Regions from separate parts of the Rhizobium sp. P1_E1 genome, predicted to be linked through region 1. Evidence: predicted binding sites of a transcription regulator. Region 1 holds the regulator's gene; each other region holds the start of a gene.

Region 1 (4,183 bases):
GAACACCTTGTCGGCGAAGGTGGCGTCCGTCAGCCGCTTTGCCAGACGTTCCTGACCGGGGATCTCATAGATGTTCGACAGGTGCCAGACCTTGTCGGCCTGCTCCTTCAGTGCGCCCACAACATGCGGATTGCTGTGGCCGACTGACGTGACGGCAACGCCAGCGCCGAAATCGAGATATCGCTCGCCGCTTTCGGTGATCAGCCACACGCCCTCGCCTCGCTCGAACCGCAGCGGGGCACGAGAATAGGTGTCATAAAGCGGCGCGGCTTCAGCCATGGCGCGATCTCCATCAAAGTTGCCGGGCAATGACTCCGGCTAAGGAAACCAGGCCCGAAAAATCAAAAATGCCGCCTTGCGGCGGCGAGGGGCACTATTTCCTTTTCGCGCTGCAATGTCAACAAAACTGCGCCCTTAGCGTATGCAGCAAGGGTGTACAGCGGCATTTTCAGTCTTCAACAGGCATTATTGCAGAAATGCCACGCAGAGGCAGCAAGTTGGGGAAAACTACGAATTCGATTCATCCGGATTCATGCGACTCTTGTCACGGAGTCAGCCTCACACTAGGTTAAAGATCAATTACTAGACTGCATGCGGCGGAACTAGTCACCAAAATTGATCAAGCGTTTCTTGTTTCGGAGCTCCCGGGACAACGGTGAGGGATTCTGCCATCACCAACGCAAAAGGTGGAGACAGGGCATGAACTGGACAGACGAGCGGGTCGAGAAACTCAAGAAACTTTGGGCCGAAGGACTGAGCGCCAGCCAGATCGCTGCGCAGCTTGGCGGAGTCAGCAGAAATGCGGTCATCGGCAAAGTGCACCGGCTGAGCCTTCCAGGCCGTGCCAAGGCTGGCGGCACCAACACCGCCGCACGAACGCCAAAGCGCAATACATCGGCGCCGCGCGCACCGAACTACACCTCACGGGTCGCCACGCGCACCGTTACCCGCCAGCAGGGCGCGACCATGCTGAAGGAAGAGATCGAGATCGAAACGATCGAGGAAATGGAATACGTGCCGAGAGGCAACGTGGTCGTGCCGATTTCCCGACGCCTCGGCCTGACGGAACTGACCGAACGCACCTGCAAGTGGCCGGTCGGCGATCCGCTGAAGGACGACTTCCATTTCTGCGGCTGCGAATCCCCCGACAATTCGCCCTATTGCAGCTACCACCAGAAGCTTGCCTACCAGCCGGTCAACGAACGCCGCCGGGCAGCCGCGCGGGCCAGCTGAGCGGGCTGACCATCGTTAGAATGCAGAAACGGGCCGAGTGGCCCGTTTTTTTGTTGCTGGATGGAAGCTCAGGTTTTCCTCCGTCATGCTCGGCCTTGTGCCGAGCGCAGATCCTCGGCACGAGGCCGAGGATGACGTCGCGGTTTTGCCAGGGATTTGTCAGCAACTCAAATGGAAGCCCTCAGGCTTCCATCGAATAACCGGCGCCGCGGACGGTGCGGATGACGTCCTGCATGTTGGAAAAATTCAGCGCCTTGCGCAGGCGGCCGACATGGACGTCGACGGTGCGCTCGTCGACATAGATATCGTGGCCCCAGACGCCGTCCAGAAGCTGCGAGCGGGAGAAGACCCGACCCGGTGACGACATCAGGAATTCCAACAGGCGGAATTCGGTGGGGCCGAGGCGGACTTCGCGGGTCTTGCGATGGACGCGATGGGTCTCGCGGTCGAGCTCGATGTCACCGCATTTCAGTACCGTCGACAGCACCTCGGGGCGGGCGCGCCGCAGCATCGCCTTGACGCGGGCAACGAGCTCGGGGGTCGAGAAGGGCTTGACGACATAATCGTCGGCGCCCGTCGACAATCCGCGAACACGCTCGCTTTCTTCGCCGCGCGCCGTCAGCATGATGATCGGCAGGCGCTCGGTTTCCGGCCGCATGCGCAGACGCCGGCAGAGCTCGATGCCGGAGACGCCGGGCAGCATCCAATCGAGGATGAGAAGATCGGGCGTGCGCTCCTGAAGCCGCATTTCGGCTTCGTCGCCACGAAGGATGGTATCGACCTCGAAGCCTTCCGCTTCGAGATTGTAGCGAAGAAGCACGCTGAGGGCTTCCTCGTCTTCAACAACTGCAACTCTCGGGATCATGCGTGTCGGTCTCCTCGCGCATGATCCTTAAACCGGGGGTGATTTAAGCAATGCATCCTGCGCAAATTCAGAAATTGGCTGCGACCTCGTGCGCGCCCGGATGGGCGCGCACGCAAGTGGCGGGGTGTGGGCGGTTATTCGGTGACCGCGCCGACGGTGTTGGCGCTGTCGTCCTTCGGACGGTCGCCTTCCGGCTGAGCGCCTGTCGTCATGTAATAGATCGTCTCAGCGATGTTGGTGGCGTGGTCGCCGATGCGCTCGATGTTCTTGGCGCAGAAGAGAAGATGTGTGCAGCTGGTGATGTTGCGCGGATCTTCCATCATGTAGGTCAGGAGCTCGCGGAACAGCGAGGTGTACATCGCGTCGATCTCATTGTCCCGTTCGCGGATCGCATTCGCCTTGTCGGCGGAACGATTGGTGTAGACGTCGAGCACTTCCTTGAGCTGAACGAGCGCCAGCTCGGACAGATGCTCGAGGCCGCGAGCGAGCTTGCGGGGAACGCCGGTGCTTTGGACGGCGATGACGCGCTTGGCGGTGTTCTTGCCGAGGTCGCCGACACGTTCGAGATCGGCGGCGATGCGGATCGAACCCATGATTTCGCGCAGGTCCGAAGCCATCGGCTGACGGCGGGCGATGGTGACGATCGCCTTGTCGCCGATTTCGCGTTCGGCGTGATCGAGGATCACGTCGTCGGAGATGACCTTCTGCGCCAGCGCGGTATCGCCGTTGACGAGAGCGCGCACGGCTTCGCTGACCATCTGCTCGGCCAGGCCGCCCATTTCGGAAATCCGCCTGGACAGGAACTTCAAATCATCATCATAGGCAGAAAAAATATGTGTCGATGCCATGGGGCTTTATCCTCGAATAACGGGAAGGCTTGGTGTCGCCAAGATCAGCCGAAGCGACCCATGATGTAGTCCTGGGTGCGCGGATCGTCGGGATTGGTGAACATCTTGTCGGTGTCGTTCTCCTCGACGAGATTGCCGAGGTGGAACATGGCGGTGCGCTGCGAGACGCGCGCGGCCTGCTGCATGGAGTGGGTGACGATGACGATCGTGTAGTTCTCGCGCAGCTCGTGGATCAGCTCCTCGACCTTGGCGGTGGCGATCGGGTCGAGCGCCGAGCAGGGCTCGTCCATCAGGATGACTTCAGGGCTGACGGCGACGGCACGGGCAATGCAGAGGCGCTGCTGCTGACCGCCCGACAGGCCGGTGCCGGATTCGTGCACGCGGTCCTTGACTTCGTTCCAGAGACCGGCGCGCTGCAGGCTGGTCTCGACGATCTGGTCGAGATCGGCCTTCGACTTGGCAAGGCCATGGATGCGCGGGCCGTAGGAGACGTTTTCATAGATCGTCTTCGGGAACGGGTTCGGCTTCTGGAAGACCATGCCGACGCGGGCGCGAAGTTCGACGACGTCGATATCGGGATCATAGATATCGTCGGTATCAAGCGTGATCTTGCCGGTGACGCGGCAGCCGTCGATCGTGTCGTTCATGCGGTTGAGGCTGCGCAGGAAGGTCGACTTGCCGCAGCCAGACGGGCCGATCAGGGCGGTTACGGTGTTTTCGCGGATGTTCAGGTTCACATCGAAAAGCGCGCGCTTTTCGCCGTAGTAAACCGAGACATCCTTTCCGATCATCTTATACGGGACGTTGCTCATCTTGTGATCCAGCGCCTTTTCAACTGCAGCTTCTGTCAACATGTTCATGATGTTTAACTCCGTTTACCAGCGGCGCTCGAAGCGACGACGCAAGAGGATGGCGCCCATGTTCATGACGATCAGGAACAGGAGCAGGACGATGATGGCACCCGAAGTACGCTCAACGAAGGCACGTTCGGCCTCGTTGGCCCACATATAGACCTGCACGGGCAGAGCCGTCGAGGGATCGAGCGGTGTCGTCGGCGCGTTGGCGACGAAGGCGACCATGCCGATCAAGAGCAGCGGCGCGGTTTCGCCGAGCGCATGCGCCAGGCCGATGATCGTGCCGGTGAGGATGCCGGGCATGGCGAGCGGCAGAACATGGTGAAACACCATCTGCATCTTCGACGCCCCGAGGCCGAGCGCTGCGGCACGGATCGACGGCG
Region 2 (4,183 bases), on a different contig from region 1:
CGTCTAAGACGCGCGGCGCCGTAGACAAAAGATAGAGGGCGGCCGTCGCCGGCCGCCCCCATTCGAAACGGCTCGATCAGCCGCCGATGGCAGCTTTACGGACGTCGACGACGGCATTGTAGAAGTCGTGCTTGACAGGCGCGTAGCCCTTGTAATCGCCGCCTTCGACAGCGGCGAAGCACTTGTGATCCTTCTCCGGCAGAGCCGTGAAGAAGGCTGCAAGCTTCGTCTGCCACTCTTCGCCGAGAGCGTTGCGAACGACGAGCGGGCCGTTCGGGATCAGCGGCGAACGCCATACTTCGACCAGCTTGTTCGGATCGACGGCGCCCTTGTCGACTTCCTTGCGGAAGGTACCGGAGGTGTAGCCGTCCTTGAAGTCGCCGATGCCCGAGCTATCGTCGACGGCAATGTCGACCTTGCCGTCATAGGCAGCGAGAAGGTTGTTCTCGTGACCGCCGTTGAACTGGGTCGAGGCGAAGAACTTGTCGTTCGGCATGCCCGTGTCCTTCGGGATCTGCGTCAGCGGAACGAGGTAGCCGGAGGTGGAATCCGGATCGGCGTAGCCGAGCTTCTTGCCCTTGGCGTCCTTGATGGACTTGATGCCGGAGGACTTCAGAGCAAGGCCGATCGAGTAATAACCCGTCGAGCCGTCCTTCTGCTGCGTCGTCAGGATCGGCGTGACAGCCTTCGAATCCTTGATGTAGACGGCGGCGTAGCCGGAGGCGCCGAGTTCGGCGAAGTCGAGCGTGCCACCGAGCAGGCCCTGGATCACGCCGTCATAGTCGGCGGCCGGGAAGAGCGAAACCTTCTCGAAGCCGAATTCCTGCTTCAGATGGTCGGCAAGGCAGGCATAGTTGCGCAGGCGGTCGGTTTCGTTTTCGCCGCCGAGGATGCCGATGCGGAATTCCTTGAGGTCTGCAGTGTGGGCAGCGCCGGCGAGCGCGAAGAGCGCCGTTGCCGCAAAGAGTGCTTTCTTCAACATGTTCTCTCCTATTGACCGGTGTCCCCGGCCTTCCCGTTACGAAGAAGTGTGCCCTTGACGCGGGCGCTCGATCGCGGCTGCCTCTCTCAGAGGCCGGCCAGCGCCAGCGGCTGTGTGCCGGCGGATTGATGGTCTGCCCGCTCGGGGGCGATATTGATCGATGTGGAGGTCACCGTTTCGTCGATGCCGGCGCCGTCCTTGTCCGTCCCGTAGATTTCCTTCACCGCTTCGGCGGTCAGCTCCGAGGGCTTGCCGTCGAAGACGACGCGGCCGCCGGCCATGCCGACGATGCGCTCACAATAGTTGCGGGCGGTGTCGAGCGTGTGAAGGTTGGTGACGACGGTGATGCCCTCGCGCTCGTTGATATCGCGCAGCGCATCCATGACGATCTTGGCGTTCAGCGGATCGAGCGAGGCGATCGGCTCGTCGGCGAGAACCATCTTCGGGTTCTGCATCAGCGCGCGGGCGATCGCCACGCGCTGCTGCTGGCCGCCGGAAAGCGTGCCGGCTGCCTGCAGCGCCGTCTGCTCGATGCCGAGGCGTTCGAGAGCCGCGATGGCACGCACGCGTTCCTCGCGAGTGAAGATGTTGAGCAGGCTCATAAGCGTCGAGCGATGATTGAGGCGGCCAAGCATGACATTGGTGAGGACGTCGAGGCGCGGCACCAGGTTGAACTGCTGGAAGATCATCGCGCAGTCGCGCTGCCAATTGCGCAACGCGTGGCCGCGAAGCCCGGAGACCTCGACGCCGGCGAAATGAATGGAGCCGGAGCTCGGCTCCTGAAGGCGGTTGATCATGCGCAGCAGCGTCGACTTGCCGGCGCCGGAGCGGCCGATGATGCCGACCATCTGGCCCTGAGGAATGGCGAGCGTGACGGAATCGACGGCGAGCTTTTTTCCGAAACGACGTGTGACATTCTTCAGCTCGAACATCATGCTCTTCCCTTGCGATCCAGGCCTTGGTCAGCATCGCATTAGTCCCGCTTGATGAACCTCACATGTCATATTTGTGTAAGTCCTGTCACAATTCTCCGCCCCTATATCGGGGGTTTAAACGCCGTAACGGGACAGAAAATCTTCCGCGCTCAGGTTGCGGAAATCCGGGAGCGCCTGGCGCAGCCGGTCATGCTCCCAGTCCCACCAGGAAAGCCTGTCCATCCGTTCGCCGACCTCTCCTGGAAAGCGCTCGCGGATGAGCTTTGCCGGCACGCCGCCGACGATCGTATAGGGCGCGACGTCCTTCGAGACGACGGCGCCGGCTCCGATCACCGCGCCGTTGCCGACGTTGACGCCCGGCAGAATGGTCGCCCCGTGGCCGATCCAGACGTCGTTGCCGATCGTCACGCGGTTTGCGCGCCGCCAGGCGAAGAAGTCCGTCTCCATGTCGCCATCCGGCCAGTAGTCGGCGGCGCGATAGGTGAAATGATGCAGCGTCGCGCGCCAGGTCGGATGGTTGGTGGCGTTGATGCGCACGGCGGCGGCGATATTGACGAACTTGCCGATCGTCGCACACCAGACGGAGCCGTCCTGCATGATGTAGGAATAGTCGCCGAACGTGGCCTCGCTGATGCGGCAGCGTTCAGAGACCTCCGTATAGCGCCCGAAGGTGGAATCGCTGACGGACGCCGTCTCATGAAAATAGGGCTCGATACCCAGTTTGCGGCTCATGCAGCGATCTTTCTCGGTGAGAATTGCTGGACGTCGAGGATGCGGTCGGCGACGGCTTCGCGCACCTCTTCGTCGTGGAAGATGCCGAGAAGGGCCACCCCCGCCTTCTTCTTTTCCGCGATCATGCCGACGACGACGGCACGGTTCCTGGCATCGAGCGAGGCTGTGGGTTCGTCGAGAAGCAGGATCGTATGCTCGGTGATGAAGCCGCGCGCGATGTTGACGCGTTGCTGCTCGCCGCCGGAGAAGGTGGCGGGCGGAAGCTGCCAGAGCGTTTCCGGCAGATTGAGCCCGGCAAGCAGGGCGCCCGCCTTTTCCCGCGCCGTGACGGCGTCCTCGCCGCGTGCCACCAGCGGTTCGGCAACCACGTCGATCGCCGCGACGCGCGGCACGGTGCGCAGGAACTGGCTGACATAGCCGAGCGTATCGCGGCGGACGTTGAGCACGGTGCGCGGATCGGCGGAGGCGAGATCGACGATGCGGTCATTGTGACGGATGAGGATCTGGCCGGTGTCGACGGCATAATTGCCGTAGATCATCTTGAGCAGCGAGCTCTTGCCGATGCCCGATGGGCCACCGAGCACGACGCATTCGCCCGATGCGACCGAGAAGGCGACATCGGAGACGACAGGTAGCTTGATGCCGTCGCGCAGATGCATGGTGAAGCTCTTCGAGACTTCGGAAACGACGAGGGGCGTTGCCATGATTTCTTCTTCCTTGGTTTAGGACCTCAGACCTGCAGGATCGAGGAGACGAGCAACTGCGTGTAGGGTTCGCGCGGATCGTCGAGCACGCGGTCGGTAAGCCCGTGTTCGATGACGTAGCCGTCCTTCATCACCATCATCCGGTGCGAGAGCAGGCGGGCGACGGCGAGATCGTGGGTGACGATGATGGCCGAGAGACCGAGATCGTTGACGAGGCCGCGGACCAGATCGAGCAGGCGCGCCTGCACTGAGACGTCGAGGCCGCCGGTCGGCTCGTCCATGAAGACGAGCCGCGGCCCGGTGACGAGGTTGCGGGCGATCTGCAGGCGCTGGCGCATGCCGCCTGAAAAGGCGCGCGGCTGGTCGTCGATGCGGTCGGCGTCGATCTCGACGCGTTCGAGCCAGTCGATCGCCGAAGCGCGGATCTTGCCGTAGTGCCGGTCGCCGATCGCCATCAGCCGTTCGCCAACATTGGCGCCGGCTGAGACGGTCATGCGCAGGCCATCGGCCGGATTCTGGTGCACGAAGCCCCAATCGGTGCGCATCAGGAAGCGCCGCTCGGCCTCGTTCATGCGGTAGAGGTCGCGGTAGCTGCCGTCGCGCATGTGATATTCGACGCTGCCGGTGCTCGGCAGCAACCGGGTGGAGAGGCAGTTGAGCAGCGTCGTCTTGCCGGAGCCGGACTCGCCGACGATGGCCAGCACTTCGCCGGGCCAGAGCTCGAAGGAGACGTCGCGGCAGCCGATGCGGTTGCCGTAGAATTTCGAAACGTCATGGACTTTGAGGAGGGGCGTATCGCTCATTCTGCAGCCTCCCGGGCCAGCATCTCG
Region 3 (4,183 bases), on a different contig from region 1:
ACCCTCTTTTCACCATATCAACGTAAAAAATCGGTTAGTTTCAAGCGAATTATAAGCGCTTGCTGATAATGGCAGCCCGCCAGGCATAACCACCGCCGGCGGTATCGAACAACAATATCGCGTTGTTTTCATGGGCTTGCGCTTCCAGAACCTCACGCAGATCGGGGCGCGGGGTGACGTGGAATTTCGCAAGCCAGGACTGCAGCATGCGCCGGAACCAGGCCGGCAAGCCTTCCTGCTGGCCGAAATCGACGATGTGCAGCTGGCCGCCGGGATTGAGTGCGGCGATCGATGCATCGACGGCGCGCTCCCAGTCCGGGATCATCGACAGGGCATAGGAAATCAGGATGCGGTCGAAGCCGCTGACGCCGAATTCGCGCGGCGTGAACGCCGTGGCGTCGGCGACGCGGAATTCCGGGATCGTCGCCTTGGTGGCGAAGGTCTTGCGCGCCGAAATCAGCATTTCCTGGGAAATGTCGAGGCCGAACAGCTTGGCGGTCGGGAAATGCCTGTGGGCGAAGGCCATGTTGCGCCCGGTGCCGCAGCCGACTTCAAGCAGGGTGCCGCCTTCGGGAACGTCGAGATTGCGGATCGTGCTGTCGCGGCCGAGAAGATAATATTTGCGGGTCAGGTCGTAGATGTGCCGCTGGTAGCGGTAGATGCCATCCATGAGGCTGGCATGTTCATCACTCTTTCCTGCCGTCTCAGTGCTGACCTTGTTCACGCCTTCTTCCCGTAAATATGGAAGCCGCCGTAGATTGCCGAGCGATCGAGCGCGGTCAGTTCAAGCGACTTCTCCTCGAAGTAATCCCATTGGTCGCGGATCGCCGGAGCCAGACGGCCTTCGATGATGCTTTTTTCGGCGGCGGTGCGGAAGATCACGCGGGCGCCGTCGCGCGCCGTGCGGGTGATTTCCGTCCAGACGTCGTTCAACTGCTCGTCCGTCATCCAGTCCTGTGCGTCGAGCAGGATGTAGCGGTCGCGCGAGGCGGCCGGCTCGCGAGCCAGAAGCTCGGTGAAGCTTGCGTGGTGGACGTTGACGCGGTCGACATTGGCGCGGATCACCTGATAGTGCTCCGACTTCAAATAGGTCGGCAGCGGGCCTTCCGTTTCGGTGCCGTAGCGGCGGCCGAAGGCCTGCCAGGCAAAATAGTTGTCGCTCATCGGGAAATGACAGGCGAGCTTTTCCAGGCGGTGCTTCAGCACCGGCGCGATCGAATGATCGGCGGCAAGGCTCGCAAGTTCGTCATATTGCTGCGGCGGAATGCCGAGGCCGAAGAGCGAGCTCTTGCGGCCGGTGATCCAGCGCACGACCGGCTTTTCGAAGAGCGGCGCGATCTGCTCGTCGAAGAACTGGCGCTGCTCGCGGATCGAGCGGGTTTTGGTCATCTCGCGCAGTTTGACGCCATGCAGGCGGGCAAGAAGGTGGGCGGCGCCGATGAAGCGGCCGAGCAGGCCCGTCTCGTAAATGTTGCGGTCAAAAACGGTGACGCGGCGGCGGCCGAACTTGCGGCCGTTCCAGTAGCTACGGGTTGCCTCATCGAGACGGGCGGCGAGATGCTGGTCGTAAGCGCGGCTGTTCGACTTCTCGTTCGGCATCGCCAGGAAGCGGACGAGATCGGCATGGCCGGGAAGATGCTTGAAGGCGGCAAGCTTTAGGCGGTTCAGCGCGATGTGGTGCGGGTTGAGATCGACGACGTCGATCGAGGCCGGCGCCTTGGAGAGATAGGCGAGCATGTTGCAGCCGCCAGAGCCGATGGTGACGATGCGATGGTTGGGCTTCAGCTCCATCGCCTGCATGTCGAGATCCGGATCCTCCCAGATCTGCGGATAGACGAGGCCGGAGAAGAGAAGGCCGAAGAGACGCTCGGAAAAGCCATCCTTCGAAAAGGCCTTATGGCGGAGAAGGGCGTCCTTGAGTTTCCGGTTCTTGCGGAAGCCGGCATCCGGTGCAAATTCTGACATGAGTCTGTCACCTTTTTAGCGTTCAGGGCGTGTAGCGCGCCTCTGCTACAGTTTGATGACGCGGGCTGTGGGCGCCGTTCTTCGGAGGCTTCGACCTCCTCGGGCGAGCAACCGGGATGGCTCTCCTGGGAAAGTGATCGGGACGATGGCCGTTCTTCGCTTCGGCCCCTTTCCGGCGCGTGTGATTCCTGCTTCTCTCCCGGCATGGAGGAATGCCATGCGATTTGTCCTGCGTATCCTGAAGGCGCTTGCTCTCCTTCTCGTTCTCCTCGTCATCACTGCCGCCAGCTGGCTCTTCATCCGGCCGCCGGAACTGCTCAGCGTCGGCGACGGCTATGCCGCCAAGATCGTCTGCTCCAATGTCTTCATCGCCGGCCGGGGGGCCGAGGATGTGCTTCATGACGATGTCCAGGCGCCCGGAAATCCGCTGCTGCGGCTCGTGCGTGTCAGCGTCGACCGCGACAACGACCGCGTGACGGCGCGCTTCATGGGACTGTTTGCGCCGAGTTATGCGCTCTATCGCGGCGCTTTCGGCTGCGCGAGCGTGCCGGACGGCAATTTCGAGGCGGCGGCGAATGCAGCGCCCTTCGATCCACCGGCCAAGATGCAGCCGAATGACGCCTTGTGGCCGGAGGGCGAGGGCACCGGCAACCCGGCGGACGGCAAGATCGCCGCGCTGCTTGCCGATGCCGGCGTGGCCGGCCCTGCAATGCGGGCGATCGTCGTGGTGCGCGATGGCCGCATCGTCGCCGAAGCCTATGGCCCCGGCTTCTCGGCAAAGACGCCGCTCATCGGCTGGTCGATGACGAAGACCGTGAATGCGGCGGTCCTCGGCCGGCTGATGCTCGACGGCAAGATCTCCTTTGACGATGATAACCTGCTGGCGCAGTGGAAGAACGATGCGCGCGCCAGGATCAAGGTTTCCGACCTGCTCGGCATGGAGAGCGGCCTTGCCTTCAACGAGGACTATGGCGACGTCGCCGATGTGACGCGCATGCTCTATCTCGATCCCGACATGGTATCGCTGCCGGCCAATGCGCCGATGGAGGCAGCACCCGGCCAGCGCTTCCGCTATTCGAGCGGTACGGCCGTGCTCTTGTCACGCATCTGGATGGACAGGGTCGGCAATGCGCAGGCCGCCTTTTCCTATCCGCACGACGCGTTGTTTTCGCCGCTCGGCATGACGAGCGCGGTGTTCGAACTCGATGCGCGCGGCACGTTTGCCGGAAGCTCCTATCTCTATGCGACGGCGCATGACTGGGCGCGCTTCGGGCAGTTCCTGCTGCAGGATGGCGTGTGGAACGGCCAGCGGCTGCTGCCGGAGGGTTTCGTCGGCGCCATGCGTACCCCGACGGCAGCGTCGAACGGGCGGTATACGCAAGGCCAAGCCTGGCTCGCTCCTGGCGGCCCAAGCGCCGCGTTCGGACTGCCGGAGGATACGTTCTGGCTGACGGGGCATGACGGGCAGAGCATGGCGATCGTGCCTTCCGCCAATCTGGTCGTCGTCCGGCTCGGCCTGACGCCAAGCCGGCTCGACTATCAGCCGCAGACGCTGCTGAAGAAGATCCTGGCCGCCGTGCCGCAACCGGGGGAGCCGAAACAGCAGGCCGGGTCACAACAAAAGGCGCAGCCGCAGCCATAGGCCGGAGCTGCGATCGCCGTTTCAGCAATTGCCTTGGTGTCAGTAGTTGCCTTGGGCGATGTCGGTCATGCCCTTGCGCTTGGCGTCATAATAATAGCCGCGCGCATAGAGGCGGACGGCATCGTCTTCCTTATTGTCGGAGACGAGCCAGGCGCCGCGCAGATATTTCGCGGCATATTTGATGTTGGTCTCGGCATCGAAGAGGCCGCCCGGGGCACCGTCATAACCCATGGACTTGGCGGTGTTGTACTTGATCTGCATGAGGCCGAAATAGCCGCGCTTGTTGTAGGCCTTCGGATTATAGCGGCTCTCGCGATGGACGATGCGGTGGAGCAACGTCTCGGGAATCTCGTAGACCTTCGAATATTTGGCGATGAGTTTGGTGACGAAGCTCTTCTCGACCGTCGGCGCATCGTCTTTGTCGTCGTCGCTGAACATCGGGGGCGCCGTCGGCGGATCGATCGGCCCGGATTCGTCGAAACCGTAATCCATGCTGGCGCGTGGCGTGGTGTCAACTGCGGCAAGTGCTGCAAGCGCACTGTTTTGCGGTGTCGCAGCAAAGGCAAGCTGCGTCGT

Evidence for each region. The regulator PhoB, encoded in region 1, activates phosphate uptake and scavenging genes when phosphate is short. The targets are predictions, from matches to a motif close to TGTCATNNANCTGTCAT.
Region 2: a site for PhoB is predicted at 1,981-1,997, ahead of phnC (phosphonate ABC transporter ATP-binding protein). Genes of this name have one in related genera too.
Region 3: a site for PhoB is predicted at 2,010-2,026, ahead of AC1D1Z_RS04020 (BtaA family protein). Genes of this name have one in related genera too.

What each region holds. Positions count from the first base shown of each region.
Region 1 covers NZ_JBFUAY010000006.1:96,074-100,256, forward strand. Annotated here, with positions in the region: gene AC1D1Z_RS04650 (aspartate aminotransferase family protein) at 1-279, opposite strand, end outside; gene AC1D1Z_RS04655 (GcrA family cell cycle regulator) at 700-1,233, shown strand; gene phoB (phosphate regulon transcriptional regulator PhoB) at 1,415-2,098, opposite strand; gene phoU (phosphate signaling complex protein PhoU) at 2,233-2,946, opposite strand; gene pstB (phosphate ABC transporter ATP-binding protein PstB) at 2,991-3,806, opposite strand; gene pstA (phosphate ABC transporter permease PstA) at 3,822-4,183, opposite strand, start outside.
Region 2 covers NZ_JBFUAY010000001.1:258,217-262,399, reverse strand. Annotated here, with positions in the region: gene phnD (phosphonate ABC transporter substrate-binding protein) at 77-982, opposite strand; gene phnC (phosphonate ABC transporter ATP-binding protein) at 1,069-1,914, opposite strand; gene AC1D1Z_RS01360 (DapH/DapD/GlmU-related protein) at 2,032-2,649, opposite strand; gene phnL (phosphonate C-P lyase system protein PhnL) at 2,646-3,353, opposite strand; gene phnK (phosphonate C-P lyase system protein PhnK) at 3,380-4,156, opposite strand; gene AC1D1Z_RS01345 (alpha-D-ribose 1-methylphosphonate 5-phosphate C-P-lyase PhnJ) at 4,153-4,183, opposite strand, start outside.
Region 3 covers NZ_JBFUAY010000005.1:70,695-74,877, forward strand. Annotated here, with positions in the region: gene AC1D1Z_RS04015 (class I SAM-dependent methyltransferase) at 50-724, opposite strand; gene AC1D1Z_RS04020 (BtaA family protein) at 721-1,965, opposite strand; gene AC1D1Z_RS04025 (serine hydrolase domain-containing protein) at 2,183-3,607, shown strand; gene AC1D1Z_RS04030 (lytic transglycosylase domain-containing protein) at 3,647-4,183, opposite strand, start outside.